DNA from 3 places in the Pseudomonas sp. BGA-UO-ETr-WB11 genome. Region 2 is predicted to be linked to each of the others. Evidence: riboswitches for the same ligand, from Rfam matches in the RefSeq annotation. Region 2 holds a riboswitch; each other region holds the start of a gene.
What was found. Region 2 has a riboswitch for cobalamin ahead of AC56DI_RS05905 (TonB-dependent receptor domain-containing protein). Riboswitches for the same ligand answer to the same signal wherever they lie in the genome.

Region 1 (6,356 bases), on a different contig from region 2:
CGGGGTCGTGATACACCGCCGCCGCATCCAATTGATAACCACGGGCCGGCTGGATGCCGACAAAGGTCAGGCCGAAGCGCAGGCCGGCGATCATCAGCCGACCGCTGCGGAACATCGGATCACTTTTCGGTTCGCCCCAGCGTTCACGCACCGCCTGCTGGTTGGCCACCGGCAAGCTGTGGAAAAACGCCAGGTACTCATCCAGCGCCAAGCTCTGGGCGCAGGGCCGCGCGTCGAGGCTGTCCAGCTCATTGGTCACGCCGCCGAGCAACTGGTGGATCAGCGCGGTGCCGCTGTCGGGCAACCCGGCAACCGGGTAGCCCTGCTGTTGCAGCGCCTTGAGGATATTCAGCGCCGCCGCCGGGGTATCCAGGCCAACGCCATTGCCAATGCGCCCATCGCGAGTCGGGTAGTTGGCCAGCACCAGGGCGATGCGCTTGTCGGCGTTGTGTTTGCGCGCCAGAGCAATCCAGTTACGCGCCAGCTCGGCGACAAAGTCCATCCCCGGCAGATGGGGCTGGTAACAGACCACATCGCTCTGGCTGCGCTCGCTGCGCCAGGCCAGGCCCTTGAAGCTGATCGGCTTGGTTATCAGCCGGCCATCCAGCTCGGGCAGCACGATATGCATGGCCAGGTCGCGCGAACCCAGGCCCTGGTCATTGGCTTGCCACTGCTCATGGTTATCCAGCGCGCAGATGGCTTGCAGCACCGGGATATCGCGGCGGAAAGGTCGTGCGCTCGGCGCTTCCGGGTTAGACAGGGCGAATGCAGTGGTGTTGATAATCAAGCGGGCATCGGCTTCGTCCAGCCAGTCCTCGACTTGGGCCAGGCAGGCCGCTTCCTTGAGGCTGGCCACGGCAATCGGCAGCGGATTAAGGCCATGGGCCTGCAAGCGCTGGCAGAACACATCAATAAAGCCGGTATTTGCCGCCTGCACCTGGGTGCGGTAGAACAGCAGCGCCGCCACCGGCGCACCGACCTGCCAATCAGCTTGCCAATCAGCCAGGCTCGGGGTGCTCAGCTGCGGGTGATACAGGCCCACGCGCGGCAGCGGCTGCGGTTCTACCCAGGGGTAGTCACGCTGCAACCAGTGGCTGGCGATGCAGTTGAACAGCTGCTGGGCATTGGCCGCCCCGCCCTGGCGCAGGAACTGCCAGAGCCGCTCGGCCTCCGCCAGCGGCACGCTACTCAACGCCATCAGTTCCGGATCGGGATTGTCGCAACCCGGCACCATGATGACTTGTGCGCCGCGCTCGGCCAGCTCGACCAAACGCTCGATGCCGTAGCGCCAGTAGCTGACGCCACCGTGCACGGAAATCAGGATGACCCTGGCGTGCTGCAACACCTGCTCGACGTAAAAATCCACCGAGGCGTGATTGCTCAGCTGCGCCGGGCTGGCCAGGCGCAGGCTCGGGTAATCCGCCGGCAACTGCCGCGCCACCTCCGCCAACAGCGACAACTGCGAATCGCCGGTGCACAGAATCACCAGCTCGGCCGGGGTCTGGCCGAGGTCGGCGATGCTGTCGACCGGCACTTGGCTGCCGGGTTGGGTGCGCAATAAGTGCATGGGATCAGGCGTTCCGTAGGAGCGGCTTTAGCCGCGAAGCCGCGTTCGCGGCTAAAGCCGCTCCTACACTCATCAGGCCAGCGCCGCCCGTAGTTCGGCTTCGATAGCGGCTTGATCGAGGCTCTGGCCGATCACAATCAAACGGGTGATACGCGCCTCGTCGGCCTGCCAGGCGCGGTCGAAGTGTTTGTCAAAACGCTGGCCGACGCCTTGCAGCAGCAGGCGCATCGGTTTGCCGGGAATCGCCACAAAGCCCTTGATGCGCAGAATGCCGTGGGTGCTGACGGCGCTTTTCAGCGCTTGCAGCAGACGGGCTTCCTCGGCTTCAGGCAGCTCGATGGCGAAGGAGTCGAACTCGTCGTGATCGTGTTCTTCATGGCCTTCCAGGTCATGGTGGGTCTTGCGCGCATCGATATGCAGCTCGGTCTCGCAGTTCAGGCCCAGCAGCACATCCAGCGGCAGCTCGCCGCCATGGGCTTCGATGATTTTCACTGCGGGCGGCAGTTCCTCGGCGACTTCCGCACGCACCGCAGCCAGGGCGGCGGCGTCGAGCAGGTCGGCCTTGTTGAGGATCACCAGGTCGGCGCTGGCCAACTGGTCGGCGAACAGCTCATGCAGCGGCGATTCGTGGTCCAGGTTCGGGTCAAGCTGGCGCTGCGCGTCGACTTGCTCAGGAAAGGCGGCGAAGGTGCCGGCGGCCACGGCCGGGCTGTCGACCACGGTGATGACCGCATCGACGGTGCAGGCGTTGCGGATTTCCGGCCAGTTAAAGGCCTGCACCAACGGCTTGGGCAAGGCCAGGCCGGAAGTTTCAATCAGGATGTGGTCGAGCTCGCCACGGCGTGCCACCAGCTCGCGCATCACTGGGAAGAATTCTTCCTGCACGGTGCAGCACAGGCAGCCGTTGGCCAGCTCGAAGATGCGGCCGTTGGCGTCTTCTTCGCTGCAACCGATGGAGCACTGCTTGAGGATTTCGCCGTCGATGCCCAGCTCGCCAAACTCGTTGACGATCACCGCGATACGCCGACCGTCGGCGTGGCCGAGCATATGCCGCAACAGGGTGGTTTTGCCGGCGCCGAGGAAGCCGGTAACGATGGTGACGGGAAGTTTGCTGAAGGTTTTCATGGGTGGCCTGCGCAGCGTCGAAGGGTTCGGCGAGCAGGCAGGCGGCAACGGGGGCAACGCCAACGCGTCGCAACCCTGCACCACCGGAGCACCCCGCCCGGTTGTCAAAAACATTGCGAGGCAGGTCTCCTGGCTCACGACCCGCGCGTTGCGCAGTTCCTTCACCTTCCCGCCGGCAGGCAGTGGTGTATCGAAGGGGGTTTGGTCGTTCACAGTTGCGGGGGCAGCCGCGGCATCACCGCGTTCCCTCTTAGCTTCGGCGCATAACCGAAGAACCTCGAATGCCGCGAAGGCTACGCAGTGACTTGGGGCAGGTCAATGCCATGGTTGACGCTCGGGGGCGCTTCGTGATGTTCTAAAAAGCTGTTTCAGGTGTCTCGCACCGTCGTGTGTGGGGTGAAACGGGAAGCCGGTGTGAGTCCGGCGCTGCCCCCGCAACGGTAAGCAGACGCAAGGGTTGTGTTAACCACTGTGCCTCGGCATGGGAAGGTCAACCCTGAACTGTCCACGACAGTCGTCGCAAGCCCGGAGACCGGCCTGAGCCTTGTTTGGCAATCCGCGGTGGGCGGGTGCGCGCCGGATTTTTAGCTCGCCCCGGGCTATTGTCGTGCTGCGTACCTTCTCTCGCGTTCACTCCCCACAGAAGGTCACACCATGTCCGGCACGCTGTCCTCTTTAGCGCCCCTTGCGCAAGCTCTTAGCCTTGTCGCTAACACCTGCGCCACCTGTACGCGCGCGTGACCCGCTGAACATGCACTACGTAGCGGGACTGGGTTGCCGGCAGAATTGCCCACTGAGCGAGTTGCGCGACCTGCTGCAACACACGCTGACCACCCATGACCTGCCACTCAGCGCGCTTACCGGCCTTGCCAGCAGCCAACACAAACGAGGGGAACCTGCGTTGCTGCAACTGGCCAGCGAGTTGCAAATCCCCCTGTACTGGCTGAGCAGCGCACAGCTACAACCTTATGATGCGCGCCTAAGTCAGCACTCAGAACTCAGTCGACAACTGACCGGCAGCGCCGGAGTGGCCGAAGCCTGCGCGCTGGCCCAGGCCGAATATCTCAATGGTGGCCGCGCCACGTTACTTGGCCCCCGCCAGCACAACGCCCGCGCCACCTGCGCGATCGCCGTCGCCCCAATCACGGAGCCTGCATGACCGTCTATTTCATTGGTGCCGGCCCCGGTGACCCGGAGCTGATCACCGTCAAGGGGCAGCGCCTGCTGCGCAGTTGTCCGGTGATCCTGTATGCCGGTTCACTGGTGCCGGAAGCGGTGCTCGAAGGCCATCGCGCCGAACGACTGGTCAACACCGCCGAACTGCACCTGACACAAATAATCAAGCTGATCCGTGAGGCCCACGACAAAGGCCAGGACGTGGCCCGCGTGCACTCCGGCGACCCGTCACTGTACGGCGCCATCGGCGAACAGATCCGCCACCTGCGAGCACTGGCGATCCCGTTTCAGATCATCCCCGGCGTCACGGCCACGGCGGCCTGTGCGGCGCTGCTGGAAAGTGAACTGACCCTACCCGCCGTCTCGCAAACCGTGATTCTTACCCGCTACGCCAGCAAGTCGGAGATGCCCGCCGGTGAGCAACTGGCTGACCTCGCCCGCCATGGCGCGACCATGGCCATTCACCTGGGCGTGGTGCACCTGAAAAAAATTATCGCCGAACTGCTGCCGCACTATGGCGCCGATTGCCCGATTGCGGTGGTCCATCGCGCCAGCTGGCCTGACCAAGACTGGGTCAGCGGCACCCTGGCGGATATCGAGGCCTTGGTGCAGGCCAAAGGCTTTCGCCGCACGGCCCTGATTCTGGTTGGCAGAGTCTTGGGCGCCGAGGACTTTGCCGACTCCGCGCTTTACCAACCCGGCACTCAGCACCTGTTCCGCGCAGGTAACACGCCTGACTATTGAGGCTGGCGCCGACGCCCCATCACCACGCACATGACCAAAGCAAATGTGACCGTACCCAGCAGGACGTGGTGTTCAAAAGCGCTGCTCCCGTGCTCGTCAACCACAGGACCTCTTGAGCCGTTTGCAGCTCGCAGCTCTTGCGTTCACATTGATGTGCACAGAAGCAAGGCCTCGAGACCTGTATAATCTCCACCCCGTTTTCCTCCTGTGCGCCTGCTGTGCACTTACTGAGTTCTTCTAGCTATGCCCCAGGTTATTGCATTGGAAAAAGACCTTTCTAATCAGCACGTTTTAAGCAGGAAATTCAGCGTTGCGCCGATGATGGATTGGACCGACCGCCATTGCCGGTTCTTCCTGCGCCTACTCTCCAAGCATGCCCTGCTCTACACCGAAATGGTCACCACCGGTGCGGTGCTGCATGGCGACCGGCAGCGTTTTCTACGTTACAGCGAGTGCGAGCACCCGCTGGCGCTGCAACTGGGCGGTAGCAATCCGGCTGATCTGGCAGCTTGCGCGCGCCTGGCTGAGGACGTTGGGTATGACGAGGTCAACCTAAATGTTGGCTGCCCCAGTGATCGGGTGCAGAACAACATGATTGGGGCCTGCTTGATGGGCCATCCGCAGCTGGTGGCCGATTGCGTCAAGGCCATGCAGGATGCAGTGAGCATCCCGGTAACGGTCAAGCATCGAATTGGTATTAATGGTCGCGACAGCTACGCCGAGCTGTGTGACTTCGTCGGTACCGTTGCCGCCGCCGGTTGCCGCAGTTTTACCGTGCACGCACGGATCGCCATTCTCGAAGGCCTGTCGCCCAAGGAGAACCGTGAGGTGCCGCCGCTGCGCTACGAGGTCGCCGCCCAGCTCACGCACGACTTCCCCGATCTTGAGTTCATTCTCAACGGTGGTATCAAAACCTTGGATGAGTGCCGCACGCACCTGCAGACCTTCGATGGCGTCATGCTGGGCCGCGAGGCTTATCACAACCCCTACGTGTTGGCGCAGGTCGATCAACAGCTGTTCGCCAGCAACGCGCAGGTCATTGGCCGCGCCGAGGCGCTGCGCCAGTTGCGCCCTTACATCGAGCAGCATCTGGCCGAAGGCGGCGCGATGCACCACATCACACGGCATGTACTGGGTCTGGGCCAAGGTTTCCCTGGCGCTCGGCGCTTTCGCCAGCTGCTCTCGGTGGATGTGCACAAGGTCGATGACCCGCTGCAACTGCTGGATCAGGCCACTCAATTGCTTGAGGGTCACTAGGGTCTATTCCCGTTTCATTCGCGGCCGCGCCGGAGCCTGTTTTTGCGCGAGGCAAGACGCGAGGAGCGTGATTGGGTTGTTCCAAATAAGCGACGAGTAACGCCGCCTCGCACAAAAACAGGCCCGGCCCTTCGGGTTGCGCGAGAAATGGCCCCCACTGTCGTTGCAGGACTTGGCAAGGGAATAACCATTACCTACGTCCTGCGCCTAAGCGGGGGCCATTTCTCGCAGCAACGCAGCTCGCGATGAAACGGGAGTAGACCCTAAGCTCTGTTGAGTGGTGGCGGCTGCTCGGGTAAGGTCAAGGGATCAGCATCGACAAGGCTTCGTCATGACTTCCAAACTGGATCAACTCAAGCAGTTCACTACCGTGGTGGCCGATACCGGCGACCTTGACGCCATTATTCGTCTGCAGCCCGTGGATGCCACCACCAATCCATCGTTGCTGCTCAAGGCCGCTGCGCTGCCGCGTTATGCGCCGCTGCTG
Region 2 (6,356 bases):
TGCCAGCCCAGCAGCTCCTGGCTGAGGCTGGTTTCGAAACCGTTGATGCGAGCCTGTCCCACGTTTTCGGTGCTGTTGCCCTTGTAAGCGATCAAGTCTGTGATGTCGTTGCGGTATAAGGACGTTTCCAGCTGGCTGGCGCCCAACTCTGCACGCCATTGCAGTTCCCAGGTTTTGCTGGTTTCTGCCTTCAAATTCGGGTTGCTGTAGCCCGGATAGTAGAGATCAGTGAAGGTCGGCGCGCGGAAGCCTTCGGCGTAGCTGAGCTGCCACTGCTGGCCAGACTCAAGCGGCAAGCCAAGCGCACCATTCCAGCTGTTCTGCGTGCCGTAGAGCTGATTGTCATCGCGGCGCATGCCCAGTTCGCTGAACATTTTCTCGCCATTGAAGCGGTACTGAAACAGCGCCGCACTATTGCTGCGGCTGTCTTCGGCGTAAGCCGTGCTGCTGTCGAGTTTGTCCTCATACCAGTCGCCGCCCAATGTCAGTTGGTTGGCCGGGTTGAGGTCGAGGCGATTGAGCCAGCTGGCGGAGTGGCGGGTGGTGGCGTTGAGGCCGTTGTTCCACGGCATAGCTGCACCGACAGCCTTGTTGCGGTCATAGCTCTGACCTAGCTCCAGGCGACTATTCCACGTGTCATTGATCTGGCCTTGCAGGAAGCTGCTAGCGCTGCTGACTCGGAACTGGTCGCTGGGCTGTGCTGGGGCCTGCTCGTAGGCGTCGTCGTACTCGTTTTTGCCGTGTTGCTCGTTGTAGTTGAAGCCGGCCTTCCAGTCGTCATTGAACTGATGATCGAGGTTGAGGTACTGCGCCAGATTGCGTTGACCCTCGGTATCGCTATCGGCACCGACGTTGTCGCGGGTGCTGTCGTGGCCGTTGCTCTCGTCGAGGCTGCCACCGAGGCTGAAGCGAGTGCGCGTATCACCGCCGCTAACGCTGACGCTGCGTTGGTAGGTTTGCTTGCTGCCAGCGGCAAGACGGACCGACGGATTCAGCCCGGCCTCGCCATGGCGGGTGAAGATTTGAATGACCCCACCAATGGCGTCGGCACCATACAGCGATGATCGCGCTCCGCGGGTCACTTCCACGCGTTCAATGTTGTCGATGCTCAGGTAATCCAGGCGTGCAATACCGCTGGCGGCTGAAGCAATACGCTGGCCGTCGACGAGGACCAGGGTTTGGGCAGACTTGGTGCCGCGCACTGAATAGGACACCAGGCCGCCGCTGCTGCGGGTGACGACGCCGGGCACGCGGTTTAGCAGGTCAGGCACATTGCGCACTTGCAGGCGCTCAATGTCTTGGCGGGTGAATACGCTTGCTGCGCTGATGGCGGCTTTCTTGGGTTCGGCTACACGACCAGAGGTAATCACCAGCGCCTGGGCCTGCAGGGCTTCGTCGGTGTCGATCGACTCGGCGTGAGTCGTGAACGGCAGCAGGGCAACAGCCAGGGCCAGGGGAGACAGTTTCATTAACAATCCTCAAAAGTAAGCGAAGCTTTCGAGGAGGGCGTTGGCCAGCGATGCGGTGCAGGGAATTCCGGGCAGCCGACAATGCTTGCCGGTGTTTGCCCTCCGCAATACCAGTCACGTCCACCAAGGCCGGTCTCCGGACTGCCGAGCGACGTCTACCAACCTTCCCAGGCGAACCCAGTGGTCTATCAGGCAGACGTTGCAGCGCTGCGTTAGGCAGGCTGCGCTCGGTTACCGTTGCGGGGGCAGTGCTGGCTTTGACCAGCTTCCCGTTTCAGGCTGCAGCATCAGGGCTGGCAGCACACCGTGGCGGATAAAAAACGTCGCGCACCTTAAGGTGCGCGGTGGATCAGGAACAAGTGAAAGTGCGGCAAGCCGACGTGTGGTGCGCTCATGTCACGTCGGCTGCGCCTGCTGTAGCGTTACAGGCAGGCCAGGCGCTCACGCACGGCGGCTTCGATGCCGGCGGCGTCGAGGCCACATTCGGCGAGCATCTGGGTCGGTTTGGCGTGCTCGACGTAGTAGTCCGGCAAGCCCAGGTGGAGCATCGGCTTGAGCAGGTTTTCGCTGGCGAGGAACTCGCTGACGGCGCTGCCGGCGCCACCCATGATGCTGTTTTCTTCGATCGTCACCAGCAGCTCATGCTCAGCCGCCAGTTGGCGCAGCAGGGTTTCGTCCAAGGGTTTGACGAAACGCATGTCGACCACAGTGGCATCGAGCAACTCACCGACCTGCAGGGCTTCAGTCAGCTGCACACCGAACACCAGCAGAGCCGTTTTCTGACCCTGGCGGCGCACTACGCCCTTGCCGATTTCCAGCGGCGTCAGCTCTTGCTCGATACGTGCATTCGGTCCGCTGCCACGCGGGTAACGCACGGCGGCGGGGCCATTGAACAGGTGGCCGGTGGTGAGCATGCGGCGCAGTTCGTTTTCATCGCTGGGCGTCATGATCAGCATGCCGGGGATGCAGCGCAGGTACGAGAGGTCGAAGCTGCCGGCGTGGGTCGGTCCGTCTTCGCCGACCAGGCCGGCACGGTCGATGGCGAACAGCACGTCGAGGTGCTGCACGGCCACGTCGTGAATCAGTTGGTCATAGGCGCGCTGCAGGAAGGTCGAGTAGATCGCCACCACCGGCTTGATGCCGTCGCAGGCCATGCCTGCGGCCAGGGTCACGGCGTGTTGCTCGGCAATCGCCACGTCGAAGTAACGCTGCGGGAAGCGCTGGCTGAACGCGACCAGATCGGAGCCTTCCTTCATCGCCGGGGTGATGCCGACCAGGCGCGCATCCTGCTCGGCCATGTCACACAGCCATTGGCCGAACACGGCGGAGTATTTCGGGCCGCTGATCTTCTTCGGCACCACTGGGGCATTAAGTGGCTCCAGCTTGGTGATCGCGTGGTAGCCGATCGGGTCCAGTTCGGCCGGGGCGAAACCTTTGCCCTTTTTGGTGCTGATATGCAGGAACTGCGGGCCATCCAGGTCGCGCATATTGCGCAGGGTGGTGATCAGCGTCGGCAGGTCGTGGCCGTCGATGGGGCCGATGTAGTTCCAGCCCAGCTCTTCGAACAGGGTGCCGGGGACCAGCATGCCCTTGGCGTGTTCTTCGGTCTTGCGGGCAATTTCCCAGGCGCCGGGCAGGCGCGACAGGACCTTCTTGCTGCCCTCGCGCATGCTCGCGTAGGTGCGGCTGGAGAGGATCTTGGCCAGGTAGTTGGACAGCCCACCGACGTTGTTGGAGATCGACATGTCGTTGTCGTTGAGCACCACTAACATGTTGGCGCCCACATCCGAGGCGTGGTTGAGCGCCTCGAACGCCATGCCGGCGGTCATCGCGCCATCGCCGATTACCGCCACGGCCTTGCGCTTGCTGCCCTGCAGCCGGGCGGCAATGGCCATGCCGAGGGCCGCGCTGATGCTGGTGCTGGAGTGGCCGACGCCAAAGGTGTCGTACTCACTCTCGCTGCGACGCGGGAAGGCGGCGATGCCGTCCTTCTGCCGTAGCGTGCTCATCTGCTCGCGGCGGCCGGTAAGGATCTTGTGCGGGTAGGCCTGATGGCCCACGTCCCATACCAGGCGGTCATCCGGGGTGTCGAACACGTAATGCAGGGCGATGGTCAGCTCGATCACGCCGAGGCCGGCACCGAAGTGCCCGCCGGTTTGTCCGACCGTATACAGCAGGTACTGGCGCAACTCGTCGGCCAGGCCTTCCAGCTCGTTTTCACCCAGGCGGCGCAGCCCGTCCGGCGTGCTCGCACGGTCAAGCAACGGCGTTACAGGGCGCTGGCGGGGGAATTCGTGGAAGGTCGTCGGCATCAGGCGCATCGCGTTCATGGGGCAAAAGATGCGGCAGTTTACCCGAAGCGCCGATATGGCCCAAGCGGCCTGAACGCGCAGGCCGCTGTTGCCGTGCAAAGTGACCGCGCGGCGCCAGCTCGGCCGCCGCGCAGGGCGCTTACCATGTGTCGACGAAGGGCCGTTTTTTGCCTTGGCGCGGCGCCGCCGGCGGTGTGGCGTTGAGGCCGCGCAGCAGCCAGGCGCGGGTTTCGGCGGGGTCGATCACCGCATCGATCTCCAGATAGCTGGCCATATTCAGGCCCTTGCCCTGCTCGTAGGCCTTGGCCACCAGCTTGTCGAACAAGGCTTTTTGCGTCACGGCGTCGCTCTGGGCGGCCAGTTCCTTGGCAAAACCCAGGCGCACCGCGCCTTCCAGGCCCATGGCGCCGAACTCGCCGCTGGGCCAGGCGATGGTGAACAGCGGCGAATGGAAGCTGCCGGCGGCCATGGCCTGGGCGCCGAGGCCATAGCCCTTGCGCAGCACCACGGTGAAGAACGGCACCGTGAGGCTGGCGGCGGCGACGAACATGCGCGAGATATGCCGCACGGTGGCCTGTTTTTCCGCCTCAGGGCCGACCATAAAACCGGGGGTGTCGCACAGTGAAAGCAAGGGGATGTCGAAGGCATCGCACAGCTGCATAAAGCGTGCGGCCTTATCGCCGGCCTGGGCGTCGATGGCGCCACCGAGGTGCGCCGGGTTGTTGGCCAGCAGGCCAAACGGCCGGCCTTCGATGCGGATCAGCGCGGTAATCAGCCCCGGGGCAAACGCGCGGCGCAACTCCAGCACGCTGTCGGCGTCGGCCAGGGTGGCGATCACCTGGCGGATGTCATACACGCGCAGGCGGTTTTCCGGGATCAGCTGGCGCAGCTCGCGCTGGTCGCGGCATTGCCAGTCGGCCAGCGGGCCCTGAAAGTAGCTCAGGTATTGCTTGGCCACCTGCACGGCGGCGGCCTCGTCGGCCACCTGCACGTCGATCACGCCGTTGGGGCCTTGCACGCTGACCGGGCCGACTTGCTCGGGCGTGAAGCGGCCGAGACCGCCGCCCTCAATCATCGCCGGCCCGGCCATACCGATAGTCGCGTTCTCGGTGGCGATAATGACGTCGCAGCAGCCGAGCAGGGCGGCGTTGCCGGCGAAGCAGCGCCCGGACACCACGCCCACCAGCGGCACCAGCCCGGACAGCTTGGCCATGCCGACAAAGGTGTGGCAGTCGAGGCCAGCCACGCCGACGAAGTCGGTATCACCCGGCCGTCCGCCGCCGCCTTCGGCAAACAGCACCAACGGCAGGCGCCATTGCTCGGCCAGTTGCAGCATGCGGTCGGTCTTCTTGTGGTTGATCACCCCTTGGGTACCGGCGAACACTGTGTAGTCGTAAGCGATGCTCATGCAGCGCGCGGCCTGGCTGCCGAACGCTTCGGCATTCACCGTGCCGATACCGGCGATCAGGCCGTCGGCGGGGCTCAGTTGCAGCAGCTCCTCGGTTGAGCGCCGACGCCGTTGTGCGGCCAGGGCCAGGGCGCCGTATTCGCTGAAGCTACCGTCGTCCAGCAGGTCGGCGAGATTTTCCCGGGCGCTGCGTTGGCCGGTCTTGCGCCGCTTGGCCACGGCCTCGGGGCGGCGGGCATCGGTGAGCAGGGCGTGACGCTCCAGCACCTCGGCGAGGTCGGCGCGAATATGCGCCAGGTCCAGGCTCTGCTCATTATGCTGGGCGCTGCCGTCGACTTCGGCGGGTTCGATAAACAGCAGGGTCTGGCCTTCCGCGAGGGTGTCGCCCGGTTGCGCCGCCAGGGCGCGGACGATGCCGCTATGGCTGGCCTTGACCACGAACTCCATCTTCATCGCTTCCAGCACGGCGATGCTCTGGCCAGCGGCCACGGCATCGCCCTCGGCCACCTCCAGGCACACCAGTACGCCGGTATTGGGAGTGGTCAGCGGCACACTGCCGGGCGGTGCGTCGACGCTGTGCAGGGTGGCGGCCACGCTGGCACTGCTGACGGCGAAATAGCGATGGGCGTGGGCCTGTGGTTGAGGTGCGAGCAACTCGGTCAGTTGGTTCTCGACAAAGCGGGTGTTGACCTGATGGCGCTGCACGGCTGGGTGGCGCAGCAGGTTTTGCAGCAGGTGCAGGTTGTTGGCCACGCCCTCCAGGCGGAACTCGCTGAGGGCTCGGTAGGCGCGGCGCAGGGCCGCCGGGTAGTCCGCACCCTGGGCGATCAGTTTGGCCAGCAGCGAGTCGTAACTGGGGCTTACCGGGTAGCCGGCGTAACCGTAGCCATCCACGCGTAAGCCGGGGCCACTGGGCGGATCAAAGGCAGTCAGGGTGCCGACCGCCGGGCGTGTGCTGCCGTCGGCGTGCAGGGTTTCTAGGTTGATCCGCAGTTGCACAGCGAAGCCCTGCACGGCCGGCGGCTGCAACAGGCCGAGTGCGGCCAGGGACTGGCCGGCGATCAGCTTGAGCTGGGTGTGCAGTAGGTCGATGCCGGTGACTTGTTCGCTGACGGTGTGCTCCACCTGCACCCGCGGGTTGGCTTCCATAAAGTAGAAGCGCCCCGG
Region 3 (6,356 bases), on a different contig from region 2:
CCCCGCGCGGCCAGTCGCGCATGCCAGGCGAGCAATTGCGCCGGGGCAAACACGCGGCCAGTGGGATTGTTCGGGTTGACCAGCAACAGCACGTCCAGCTCGTCCAGTGCCGCCTCGATGGCCTCGTCGCGTAGCTCCAGCAACCGATGCCCCGCCCGCAGCCAGGCATGGGCATGCTCGGCGTAGCACGGGGTCGCAATCCCCACCCGGCTGCCGGCACTGCGCAGTTGCGGCAACAACTGGATCGCCGCCTGGGCGCCGGCCACCGGCAACGCCTGCGCCGCGCCATAGCGCTGGGCAGCCACACCGGCCAGGCCATCTTCGGTTTCTGGCAGGCGCTGCCAGACACTGGCCGGCACCGCCGGAAAGCTGAAGGGCCAAGGCGCCAGACCAGTGGACAGGTCCAGCCACTCGACCAAGGGGATGCCGTACTGCTGCGCCGCCGCGCGCAGGCGCCCGCCGTGTTCAAGCATATAAAGCCGCCACCACGCAGAGCAGCACCAGCCAGACGGCCACGCCGCTTTGCACCAGTTGCAGGGCCCGACGAATATCCGCGGCCACCGGCGCGGCGCCCTCACCCAACGGCGGGCGTTGATGCAGTTCATCGTGATAAACCGCCGCGCCACCCAGGGCCAAGCCCAGCGCACCAGCCCCGGCAGCCATCACAGGGCCGGCATTCGGGCTGTCCCAAGTAGGGGCTTGGGTGCGCCAGCAACGCAGGGCCAGCTTGGTCTGCCCGCACAACGCATAGGTCAACGCCACCAAACGGGCCGGCAGGTAATTGAGCAGGTCATCGAGGCGCGCAGCCGCCCAGCCAAACTTTAAAAAACGCGGTGTGCGGTAGCCCCACATGGCGTCCAGGGTATTGCTCAAGCGATAGAGCACCACCCCCGGCGCGCCAGCCACGACAAACCAGAACAGCGCGGCAAACACCGCATCGCTGCCGTTCTCCAGCATCGATTCGCTGGCGGCGCGGGCCACGCCTTCTTCATCCAAGTCACGGGTATCGCGGCTGACGATGCGCCCAACGTGCTCACGGGCGCGGGGCAGATCGTCGGCCTCCAGCGCATCGGCAATCGGCTCGGCATGCTCGGCCAGGCTGCGCAGGCCGATGGCCAGGTACAACGCCAGCACCTGCACGCACCAGCCGAGATAAGGTATTTGCGCCAACAGGCCAGCCAGCAAGGTCAGCGGTAGCACCGCCAAACACCAGGCCAAGACGCCTTGAGCACGATCGCCGCTGCTGGCTGGATTGAGTGCCCGTTCGATACGCTGCACCAGCGCACCAAAGCCCACCAGCGGATGCCAACGGCGTGGCTCGCCGAGGGACACATCAAGGGTAACGGCGGCCAGTACGGCCAACACCAGACTCAACATGCCGGCGTCCCCCAACCGTCTTGGTAGAGCAATTCGTGCAAAGGCCGCTCAGTCGCCCAGCCCTCTTGCACCAGCATCGGTTTGGCGTAGAACTCGGTGACCGGGCCAAGGCAAAGAATCGCCACTGCCTTGGCCCCGGCCGGCAAACCGAGCAAGTCGCCCAGCGCTTGCGGCTCGAACAGCGACACCCAGCCCATGCCCAAGCCTTCGGCGCGTGCCGCCAGCCAGAGGTTTTGAATGGCGCAGGACAGCGACGCCAAATCCATTTCCGGCAAGGTGCGCCGGCCAAAGATATGCGCCTCGCGGCCTTCCATCAGCGCCGCCACCAGCAGCTCGGCGCAGTCATGAATGCCTTGCACTTTCAGGCGCATAAAGTCGTCGCTGCGCTCGCCCAGGGCTTCGGCGGTGCGCAGCCGTTCGGCCTCGACCAGAGCGTGAATGTCTGCGCGTAACTCCGGCCGTTTGATACGGATAAACCGCCACGGCTGCATCAGGCCAACACTCGGCGCCTGATGCGCAGCGGCCAGCAACTTGCCGAGCAACTCTGGCGCTACCTCGCCGCCGGCAAAGTGGCGCATATCGCGCCGCTCGGCGATGGCCCGATAGACCGCTGCGCGTTCCTCGGCGCTAAAGGCGTGCTCACTCATGCTGCAACCGTTGGCGCAAACAACGCGGCCGCTGCCTGGGGATTGGACGGCAGATAAAAGTGGATATACGAGGCGGTCAGTCGGCCGTCGCGAAACACCGCCTCGGCGGTCGGTTTGCCGTTCGGGCAGCGGCCACGGGCCAGCGGTGCAAGTGGCGAATCGAGCAATGAGTGGTGATAGGTATGCCCGCGCAGCAGGCCTTCCGGCAGCTGCACATCCTGCAAGGCGAGCGCCGCCAGACGCTTTTGTAGCGTCGCATGACCGGCCAGTAAACCGAGCATTTCGCCCTGCTCGCCGGCGGCATCGGTCAGGCTGTCGAGTAGATAGAGCATGCCGCCACATTCGGCCAGCAGCGGTTTACCCGCTTGATGATGGGCGCGAATCGCCGCGCGCATCGGCTGATTGCCGGCCAGCTCCGCCAGGTACAGCTCGGGGTAGCCACCGGGCAGGTACAGGCTGTCGACCTTGGGCAATTCGCTGGCACTCAGCGGCGAGAAAAACACCAACTCGGCGCCCAATTGACGCAGCAGATCGAGATTGGCCTGATAGGTAAAGGCAAAGGCCGCATCGCGGGCCACGCCGATGCGCACATCAGCCAGCAGCGGCTCACGGGCCTGAACATCCGGCACGGCAAAACTCACAGGCAACGGCAAATCGGTACTGGCGCTGGCGGCGATGGCATCGGCGGCGGCGTCCAGCCTGGCGTCCAGATCGGCCAATTCCTGGGCCTGAATCAAACCTAGATGGCGACGCGGCAACTCCACCGAGCTGCTGCGCGGCAAGGCACCGAACCAGCGCAAATCCGGCGGCAGGCTGTCACGCAGAATATCGCCATGCCGCAGGCTGCCGGTACGGTTGGCCAAGACCCCGGCGAAGGGCAAGTCCGGCTGAAAATGCGCCAAGCCAAAGGCCAGCGCGCCGAAGGTCTGGGCCATGGCGCCAGCGTCGATCACCCCGAGCACCGGCACGCCGAAGTGCCGCGACAGGTCGGCGGCGGACGGCGCGCCGTCAAACAGCCCCATAACCCCTTCGATCAGAATCAGATCGGCCTCGCCCGCGGCTTCCCAGAGTAGGCGACGGCTCTCGGCCTCGCCGACCATCCACAGATCCAGCTGATACACCGGGTTGCCGCTGGCGCGGGCGAGGATCATCGGGTCGAGAAAATCCGGCCCGCACTTGAACACCCGCACCCGCCGCCCCTGGCGTGTATGCAAGCGTGCCAGAGCGGCAGTGACGGTGGTTTTACCCTGACCGGAAGCCGGGGCGGCAATCAGTAAAGCCGGACACTGGCGCATTAATATTCAATCCCTTTCTGCGCCTTAACCCCGGATTTAAACGCGTGCTTGACCATATTCATCTCGGTCACGGTATCGGCGGCCTCGACCATCCCCGGCAATACGCCGCGTCCCGTCACCACCACATGCTGCAGGGTCGGCCGCGCCGTGATGTCGGCGAGCACTTCGTCCAACTGCAAGTAGCCGTGTTTGAGGGCGATGTTCAGTTCATCCAGCACGATCAAATGGATCGACTCATCGCGCAGCAGCTCGCGGGCCACCAACCAAGCGGCCTGGGCTTTTTCGATGTCGCGCTGGCGGTCTTGGGTTTCCCAAGTGAAGCCCTCGCCCATCACGTGATAACGCACTTGTTCGGGGAAACGCCGGAAGAAGGCTTCTTCGCCGGTGCTGGCGGCGCCCTTGATAAATTGCACCACCGCCACCTGCATGCCGTGGCCGAGGGCGCGGGCCAGCATGCCAAAGGCCGAGCTGCTTTTGCCCTTGCCATTGCCGCTGTGCACCAGCAGCAGGCCGTATTGCTCTTGAGCTTCGGCGATCTTGCCGTCCATCAGGGCTTTTTTACGTTGCATACGCGCCTTGTGGCGGGCGTCACGCTCCTGCTCGTGGGTTGTGGCAGTCATGGGCGCCTCGCAACACCGGCACAGCCGACAACGGAACGCGCAACAAACAGGTTGATACGGCAAGCGGCGCACAGGCCGGCCGTTATGCAATAGAGCATCAGGCATCTCCGTCGCGCCACCCGCGCGACCTAAAGGTAGGCGGCTCGCAGGGCGCGAGGCCAAGCGAACCAGAAGTGCGACAGGCCGGTCTCCGGGCTTACGAGCGATCCCGTGGGGGGATCAGAACCGCACCTTCCCATGCCCTGACCCGAAGGCCAGCGATACACAGTGGTTATCGCGGTTGTTGCACTCGTCTACCGTTGCGGGGGCAGCGCCGGAATCTTCGTGAGAATGAACCGGCTTCCCTGTTTCACCCCGTACAGACCTGCGGTCTGTGGGGCACCTGAAGCTGGCCGGCAGGGTAGATAGGCGCGGGGGCTGCGTCAATCGCCGCTTGCGGCATGTGTCAGATAAGGCTCAGTCCAGCGGGCGCATCAACAGCTCGGGCACCGGCTGACCGCCCAGCAATTGCTGCTCGACGATCCGCTCCAGATCGGCCTGATTGCGCACCTGATACCAGGCACCGGGCGGATACACGCTCAGGGTCGGGCCCTGGTCGCAGGGAAACTGACACTGGGTGCGGGTGATATGCACACCGCCGTCGCACTCGAGTTTGCCCGCCGCTTTCAGCTGCTCACGCAGGCTCTTCCACAACGGCAAAGCGCCACGTCGGGTGCAGCGCGGGCCGTTGCACAGCAGCACCCGGTAGCGGTGTTCGGGGATGCACGACCAGGCATGGGCACTGGGCAACTCGGGCACCACCGTGCAGCCCAGGTGCAGTTCGGGCTGATTGACCAAGGCCAGCGCGGCGCTGATATCAGCCTGCTCGCCCTGCCTGGCCGCAGCGACAAACAGCTGATCGGCCACGCCTGAAACGCCGGCAAGACGCTGCAACTCACTGCGCAACCAGTCCAGATAAGGGCTGCTGCTCTGCGGGTCGAGGTCCAGCAGCAACAAAGGCAACTCGCCGTCAGCGATGCAGGCCGTCACTCGCTGCCAGAGCCCATCGAAACCGGCCGTGGTGTCGACGATATCGGCCAGCGCCGACTCATCGCGCAGGGCCAGTAACTGGCGCTGGAACAGCTCGGCATACGAGCCGGCCGCCAGATCAGGACCGACCAACAACACGCGGGCATAGGCGGTGACAACGGACATGAGCAGGACTCGGCAGGCAAACGGCCGCGCAGTCTACCCGAGGCGACCGGGCAAGGCTTGCAGCGCCGACCATACGTCTTCAACCGCACTGAACTGCCGATCAACCGCTGGCAACGGCGGCCGCGCCAGCAGTAACACCGGCAGGCCCAGCTCGCGGGCCACCTGCAATTTGGGTTCGGTGGCACTGCTGCCGCTGTTCTTGCTGATCAGCACGTCGAACTGGCCGGCAGCGAACAGCGCGCGTTCGTCTGCCAGATTGAACGGCCCACGCGCGCCGATCACCCGCGCGCGCGGAGTACCGGGATAGTCGTCGAGGCAGCGCACCGTCCAGTGTTGATGCAGCGGAATCGCCTGCAAATGCGCTAAGGGCTCACGGCCGAGGGTAAAGAACGGCCGCTGAAAAAGCTCAAGCGCCGTACTCAACGCGGCCCAGTCGGCCACTTCGCGCCAGTCATCGCCACCGCCCGCTTGCCAGCCAGGACGCCGTAATGCCCAGCACGGCACGCCACTGAGTTCAGCGGCGCGTGCGGCGTTGGCGCTGATCTGCGCGGCGTAGGGATGGGTGATATCCAATAGCAAGTCGATGCCTTCGGCAGCCATAAAAGCCGCCAATCCCTCGGCACCGCCGTAACCGCCGACGCGCACCTGACATGGCAGATCAGCGGGAACTTTGCCCAGGCCGGCCAGGCTGTAGATGTCCTGCGGCGCCAGGCGACGGGCAATCGCCAGCGCATCGCCAACCCCACCCAATAACAAGATACGGCTCACCCAGACTCCTTACTTACGGGTTGAGAACAGGCCATCCGAACGCGCCCTGAGCCGCGCTCGCAAGCCGATCAACAGGGTTTGTGCAGCTCCAGCAGGGTAATCGGCAAGGCGCTGCGCCAGGTGTCGAAGTCACCCAGCGGCTTGGCCTGGGCGACCTGAATGCGCGTCAGCTCGCCACCATGCTCGGCGCGCCAGGCCAGCAGCGTGACCTCGCTTTGCAGGGTGACGGCATTGGCCACCAGGCGTCCGCCAGGTTGCAGGTGTTGCCAGCAGTACTCCAGCACGCCGGGGTGAGTCACGCCGCCGCCGATAAAGATCGCCTGCGGCGCCTCCAGGCCGAGCAAAGCCTCGGGCGCCTGGGCGGCCAGCAGTTGCAGCTGTGGCACACCGAGGGCGTCACGGTTGTGCTTGATCAACTGCTGCCGACCGGCGTCAGCCTCGATGGCAATCGCCCG

Region 1: linked by a shared signal. The riboswitch ahead of AC56DI_RS04420 (cobalamin biosynthesis protein) and the one ahead of AC56DI_RS05905 (TonB-dependent receptor domain-containing protein) in region 2 are both predicted to bind cobalamin.
Region 3: linked by a shared signal. The riboswitch ahead of cobO (cob(I)yrinic acid a,c-diamide adenosyltransferase) and the one ahead of AC56DI_RS05905 (TonB-dependent receptor domain-containing protein) in region 2 are both predicted to bind cobalamin.

What each region holds. Positions count from the first base shown of each region.
Region 1 covers NZ_JCAQOS010000004.1:264,310-270,665, reverse strand. The annotation lists gene cobN (cobaltochelatase subunit CobN) at 1-1,567, opposite strand, end outside; gene cobW (cobalamin biosynthesis protein CobW) at 1,640-2,692, opposite strand; cobalamin riboswitch at 2,795-2,987, opposite strand; cobalamin riboswitch at 3,046-3,247, shown strand; gene AC56DI_RS04420 (cobalamin biosynthesis protein) at 3,444-3,851, shown strand; gene cobM (precorrin-4 C(11)-methyltransferase) at 3,848-4,612, shown strand; gene dusA (tRNA dihydrouridine(20/20a) synthase DusA) at 4,856-5,869, shown strand; gene tal (transaldolase) at 6,201-6,356, shown strand, end outside.
Region 2 covers NZ_JCAQOS010000005.1:105,479-111,834, forward strand. The annotation lists gene AC56DI_RS05905 (TonB-dependent receptor domain-containing protein) at 1-1,469, opposite strand, end outside; cobalamin riboswitch at 1,580-1,793, opposite strand; gene dxs (1-deoxy-D-xylulose-5-phosphate synthase) at 1,892-3,781, opposite strand; gene AC56DI_RS05915 (carboxyl transferase domain-containing protein) at 3,921-6,356, opposite strand, start outside.
Region 3 covers NZ_JCAQOS010000004.1:283,302-289,657, reverse strand. The annotation lists gene cobD (threonine-phosphate decarboxylase CobD) at 1-473, opposite strand, end outside; gene cbiB (adenosylcobinamide-phosphate synthase CbiB) at 466-1,374, opposite strand; gene bluB (5,6-dimethylbenzimidazole synthase) at 1,371-2,024, opposite strand; gene AC56DI_RS04500 (cobyrinic acid a,c-diamide synthase CobB) at 2,021-3,319, opposite strand; gene cobO (cob(I)yrinic acid a,c-diamide adenosyltransferase) at 3,319-3,939, opposite strand; cobalamin riboswitch at 4,104-4,340, opposite strand; gene AC56DI_RS04490 ((2Fe-2S) ferredoxin domain-containing protein) at 4,396-5,133, opposite strand; gene AC56DI_RS04485 (cobalt-precorrin-6A reductase) at 5,167-5,901, opposite strand; gene cbiE (precorrin-6y C5,15-methyltransferase (decarboxylating) subunit CbiE) at 5,970-6,356, opposite strand, start outside.